Regions from separate parts of the Blautia segnis genome, predicted to be linked through region 1. Evidence: riboswitches for the same ligand, from Rfam matches in the RefSeq annotation. Region 1 holds a riboswitch; the other holds the start of a gene.
What was found. A riboswitch is a leader RNA that binds a small molecule or an ion and turns the genes downstream of it on or off. The one in region 1 is predicted to bind FMN.
Positions count from the first base shown of each region.

Region 1 (3,119 bases):
CTCCTGCAAAACATACTTCCCTTGCTAATATATTAGCGGCTACATAGTCACAATCTCTCAAAATCTCCCTCTATACAAATCGCCTGGTTCTGTAATTCCGTTGGGCAGGCGGCATCTCTGTAATTGATACATGCATAAACAGCCTTCGGATTGCCTGCGGTCATCTGCCAGAAAGGATATTTGATAATGCCGGGAGTGTTATAACCCACTCCAAGCTCGAGGAAAAGGACCTTCATTCCCTGGTGTCTGCGGATGAAATCATCATATCTGGAGGCAGCTTTGTGCCATCCATCATCTTCCACAAAGGTACTGTCCGCACGTAAATTCATGGTCATTGGAGCGCCGCATTTTGGACAATGAGGTACTAATTCTGACGGAACTGTCATTTTCAGTGCAGCGCGTTGCGGAGCAAGTAATGTGCCGTCTGCTGCCACAGTATAGCCCTGTGCTTCTACCATTTTCTCCACAATTTTCCGGTTATCATATGTCTCATGATGGCATGGTCTGCTGCACTGCCAGAGGCCATAATCTCCCTGTGTATAGAACATTCTATGTTTATCAAAACCAGCTTTCTGGAAACAGTGATCCACATTGGTTGTAAGCACGAAATAGTCCTTCTCCTGTACCAGCCTCAAAAGATTCTCGTACACTGGCTTCGGCGCATTCATATATCGGTTAATATAAATATATCTGCTCCAGTACCCCCAATATTCCTCCAAAGAATCAAATGGATAAAATCCGCCTGAGTACATATCCTCAAATCCATATTTTTCTGTAAAATCCCCGAAATATTTCGAAAATCGTTCCCCTGTATATACAAACCCAGCTGAAGTAGAAAGCCCGGCTCCTGCACCAATCACAACCGCATCCGCTTCTTCAATCGCCTCTTTCAGCTGCTGGATCTTCGCCATCCTTCTTCTGTAAAATAACTGATTTTTTTCTTTAAATAGAATATTCTTTTCTTCCATTTCTGCCCTCAAATATTCGTCCTGGATCTGCAAAAATCTGGGATTTATTTTCTTCGGCACTCGAACATTCATCAGCCCGCGCAAAAGCAGTTTCTGATCTTCCCGCTCTCTTGGAATGGACATTGTTCCATAATTTTCATTCTCCCGCTCATTTAAAAGCTCTTAAATCAGGAAAATTCGTCTCTCATTTTGGTTCATACCTGCCACTATCCAGTCCTTTCTCCGATTATTGTCCTCTCTTCATAATTGCCTGAGCAGGACAAGTTTCCACACATCTTCCACAGTGAAGACAATGATTCTGATCGATTTCCACCGGAATTTTACTAATATCAATACATTTCTGTGGACAGACGGAATAACATAGTTTGCAGCCAATACAGCCGTCATTGTCAGCATTCTCACCTGAAGCATTATCTTATTTTTTTCTTTAAAATTATTATCTTTATTTACATTCTCAATTTTTACAGTTTCTGTATTCATTGTTATCTCCTTTCATCCGGACTTTACCGTCGGTTACGGGATTTCGCCGTATCAGCCATATGGCGCGCAGACTATACTGCCGGTCAGGAATTTCACCTTGTCCTGAAGAACTATTTGTATCATCACAATGGAAAAACATAATGAATCAACATCCCAGTCCACAGCTCCCAATCTCCCAGCCTGCCCCGTGGAGACTACCCTCACTCTCATCAGCGATAAATGGAAGGTGCTCATCCTCCGCGATCTGCTTACTGGCACCAAGCGGTTCGGTGAGCTGCGCAAATCCATCGGCACGGTATCTCAGAAGGTTCTCACCTCACAGCTTCGCCAGATGGAAGAATCCGGACTTCTCACCCGCAAGGTTTACGCCGAAGTGCCGCCAAGAGTAGAATACACCCTGACCGAGCTTGGCTACAGCCTGAAGCCCATCATGGATGCAATGTGGGCCTGGGGAGAAAATTATAAGAAGCAGTATTCCTAAATTTATTCCATAATCAAAGAAAGAAATAAATCAAATTACTTTTTACGCATAAAAAAATCCGGAACTTTGACAAAGAATTAAAGTTCCGGATTTTATCCTTATAATCTGAATTGTTCTCCGGAAATGTCCCTGCATTCCACATAGAATGTTAGAGACATTTCCAGTCATCAAATTCCAATTCTAATATTTTCTCTGTAAATCATTTACCATCTTGGACCATGGCCAAATGGGCCGCCAGGACCTCTGTGTCCGCCAGGGCCGTGATCAAAAGGGCCGCCGCACATAGGACCATAAGGGCCTCTCGGGTCACCCATCGGAGGTCCAAAGAACGGGCCGTGATGATGGTGATACGGGCCAAAGCCTCTGTAGCGACGCGGTCTGCAAATTGCCATGAGAATTAAAACGATTATAATAAGTGTTAACATAATTTTTCCTCCATTTTTTCTATCTAATCAATAATTTAGCTTGCCATTCAAAATTTTAATACTGCTTCAGTCTCCTGAGAATCTGCTCTACCTGTGCAATCGCGTCATCGACCTGACACTTTGCATCATTGATTTTCGACTGTACCAGCCAGTCGGCAACCACGCCGTCCCAGAAAAAATCGGCAAAGGTAAGAAAACCGCCGCAGTCAATTGACAAATCCGTATTGATCGTCACGTCCCTAAGCTCTTTCTGGAACTTCTTCAGATCATACTTGGCATTTTCCATCAGGTGGGAAGCGTTATCCATTTTGGAATGCTTGATCAGGTTTGTAATAAATCCGCCTCCAAACAAATCCACAATTCCCCAGTTCCCAGCTTTCTGAAGTTCTTCCCTTGCTGTCCTCAGGCTGCACAATGCGTTTTCACCAGCCTGTATCGCTTCACTCATTTCTTTCTGTAAATTGTAACCTTCCATTTCATTTCCCTCTTCTTTCGTGTTATACTAAATCCAGTCCGGAAAGCCAGTTTAAAAAGCTTTCTGTAATCTTTAACAGATGTTGTATTGAACTTTATGGGATGATTATAGTGTTTTTGCCTGGGAAAATACACCGCATTTATTGCGGAATAACCCCAATTATTCCGCAGACGCTGCGTAATATGAATTTCAACGCAGCACAAAAAACCAAACGCATCCGAAATGTTCGTAATACAGCAGGGAAAGGAAAAATCCATGGGAAGAAAATCCACCAGAGAAAATAAAACCAT
Region 1 is NZ_JACOOT010000004.1:62,316-65,434, reverse strand. Features, by position in the region: gene H8S54_RS01940 (SIR2 family NAD-dependent protein deacylase) at 48-911, opposite strand; gene H8S54_RS18730 (4Fe-4S binding protein) at 1,195-1,344, opposite strand; FMN riboswitch at 1,449-1,562, opposite strand; gene H8S54_RS01930 (winged helix-turn-helix transcriptional regulator) at 1,576-1,929, shown strand; gene H8S54_RS01925 (hypothetical protein) at 2,133-2,354, opposite strand; gene H8S54_RS01920 (hypothetical protein) at 2,410-2,829, opposite strand; gene H8S54_RS01915 (helix-turn-helix transcriptional regulator) at 3,085-3,119, shown strand, end outside.

Region 2 (3,119 bases), on a different contig from region 1:
CCTTCTGAGGATACCGGTGATGGCTCCGGAGATACTTCCGGAGGGGATACTTCCGGAGGAGATGCTCCTGCGATTCCGGATTACACAGAGACTCCCGGCGATGGCTATGAGCCAAGTGAAGATAACAACTGGGATTATGTAGCTCCTGGTGCTGACTCCGGAGCAGATGGTTCTGACGGTTCAGACAGCGCCCAGCCGGATATGGAGGTTTATGAATAGCATCGTTTCAATTGCATAATAAGAAAACAAAATCCCCGGGGATTCATTTCACGAAGCATTCCAATTATGTTCAGCTTCTGAAAACTCCCGGGGATTTTTTAATTTACAATCTAATGCTAAGATCCAACGCTTTTGACCCTGATATCATCATTTTATTTGATTCAAAAATGCAAATGGCTCCTTATCTTCCAGAAAATGCATCAGCATATAGGCAGTCATGATTGCCACATTCTCCTCCTGTAAAATACGCTTCACTTCTTCTTTATCCGCAAGAACAACCTCAATCTCCTCCGTAGCCTCCTGGGCCTTGGAGCTGATCTGACCGCTGGCATATCCGTACACAGTCGCACAGGATTCATCTGTCATCCCTACCGTGGTAAAATAAGGCTTCTGATAAGCCTCTGCTACCGGAATCGGTTCCAGCTTTAAGCCTGTTTCCTCGTACATCTCACGAACTGCGCCCTCATGATAATTCTCATCCGGTTCTACCAGTCCTGCCGGAAATTCATAAATATAATCTCCCAGCGTGTAGCGATACTGCCGAATCAATACCACCTTGTCGTGGTTTTCTCCGTAAATACTGTAAATAATTACGCCATCTGGTTTGTTTTTGCGGGTTACAAGCTTCAGGCTCTCCACATCTCTGGCACGGGATGCCACGAAGTAATTCACAGGTGTGTTATGTACACTGGTTGCCTTTACATTATAAAGGTTTACATAACGGTTATCTGTCTGCTTGGTAATGCTGTTGATTTTTCCCATAGGAACCTCTTTTCATCAGTCACCGCGAAGGATTACACGAATTCTTTTATAAATAAAGAATACGATCACTGAGGTTAATGTGTATTTAAATAAGTTAAATGGCACAAGAATCATAATTGCAAAGGTAAGAAGGTTCGTAACACCACTGTGTACTGCTGCGCCCATCTCGATAAATGCCTGAACCGGCATTCCAAATGCCTTTCCGTATGCCGGAAGAAGAACAAATGCATTTATAAAGCATGCAAGGATAGTGGTAAGAATTACACCAACTGCCATTCCGGCAACTGCATGTGTTCTTGTTTTCTTATGCTGGTAGCGGTAGATCAGGCCTGCCGGAATTACATAAGAGCAGCCAAAGATGAAGTTCGCCACATCTCCAACACCTGCTGTCATAGTTCCTTTGGTTACCAGATGAACCAGAATCTTCACCAGCTCGATCAGCATGCCCGCTACAGGTCCCATTGCAAAGGAACCAATCAGTGCCGGAATTTCGGAAAAATCCAGCTGGTAAAAGGATGGAGCAAGAAAAGGAAGCGGCACCTCAAAATTCATAAGTACGCCGGCCACAGCACCTAACATTGCTACCTGGGCAATGGTTCTGGTTCGGCTTCGTTCCATTACGTTTCCATTTCTGATTACTTGTTCGCTCATACTCGTCACTCCTTAAATTATAATATTTAAAGAAAATTTCTGCAAGTATGCGAATAGAAAATCTTAGGATCTTTTCCAGCACTGCAGCAAACAGCTATTTCCATCCACACAAAAAGCCCCGGAATTTCTTCCGGGGCAATGAGTACGTACAAATAAATATCAACTTATCTGATCATTCTGCGCGTTCTTCTCTCATCCAGACTTTACTGTCGGTTTTGGAATTTCACCAAATCAGCCGCCTAAGCGGGTCGCGGACTATACCGCCGGTAGGGAATTTCGATATTCAAGCTCTCGATCACCCTGCCCCGAAGAAATTTTCTTTATTCATATGGATTATACAATAGAAAAGCGGTAATTTCAAGAAGAAGTAAAAATATTTTTTTATTCTTCCGTTCTTTTCTCCACCACATGCACATCCATCTGGGGATAAGGAATTCCAATTTCGTTAGCATCGAATGCTATTTTTATTTTTTCATTCAGGCGCCATTTGATGTTCCAGTATTTCTCTGTAGGGACCCAGACCCTAAGCCCCAGGACCACTGCGCTGTCTCCCAGTTCATCTACAAACACCTGCATCTCCTTATCTGACTTTGTGCCGGGATCCTCCTGCAAAATGTGATAAAGAAGCTTTTTGGCTTTTTTAATATCGGAATCATAGGAAATCCCTACTTTAATTTCCAGCTTACGCAAAGCCTGGGCAGTTACATTAATGATAGTACTGTTGGACAGCCTGCCATTTGGAATGATCACATGCTTATTATCTACTGTTGTAAGGGTTGTATAAAACATCTCAATTTTATACACTGTGCCTTCTGTACCACCTGACTGGTCCTGAATAATGTAATCACCTACCTGAAAAGGTTTAAACAGTAACAGCATTACACCACCTGCCAGATTTTCCAGTCCTCCCTGAAGAGCAAGACCAATCGTAACACCGGCAGTTCCAAGAAGAGCCGCAACTGAAGATTCCTTCACGCCAAAATAAGTAGCAATATTAAAGATCAGAATCAGATATAACAGGAATTTTCCGAAGGAGCAGATAAACTGGGCAACTCCCTTATCTACGCCAGCCTTTTCCATGGATCTTTTTGTTATTTTCAGGAACCACTTGATCAGCTTCGTTCCTGCATAAAAAGCAAGAACTGATAAAACCACCTTCATCCCGAACTCGATTAAATCCGGAATGTGTCCATTAAAGTAAGCCTTGAGCTGACTCATATTGAAATTGACCTTATCTACGGTTTCCTGTACCGTTTCCTGAACTGCATTTTCAATTACCTGTTCTTCCAAATTATCATCTCCCGCTTCTCATCGTCAAACGTTTTCCACAGTCATCGGCCTGCTTCCACTTGTTTATCCACCGCTTACTGTACCATTCTCCACAATATCAGCTGAACTGCCAGAATCAGCGGCACACCCACACGAAATTTCCACTTTCTGGTCTTATGATGAAAAAACTGCATTCCCAGAATTGCTCCCACAGAACC
Region 2 is NZ_JACOOT010000036.1:92,132-95,250, forward strand. Features, by position in the region: gene H8S54_RS15435 (hypothetical protein) at 1-219, shown strand, start outside; gene H8S54_RS15440 (NUDIX hydrolase) at 367-981, opposite strand; gene H8S54_RS15445 (ECF transporter S component) at 997-1,632, opposite strand; FMN riboswitch at 1,813-1,949, opposite strand; gene H8S54_RS15450 (mechanosensitive ion channel family protein) at 2,014-2,922, opposite strand; gene H8S54_RS15455 (DUF1294 domain-containing protein) at 2,997-3,119, opposite strand, start outside.
Region 2: it holds a riboswitch for FMN, as region 1 does, so the genes downstream of both, H8S54_RS15445 (ECF transporter S component) here and H8S54_RS18730 (4Fe-4S binding protein) in region 1, are expected to answer to the same signal.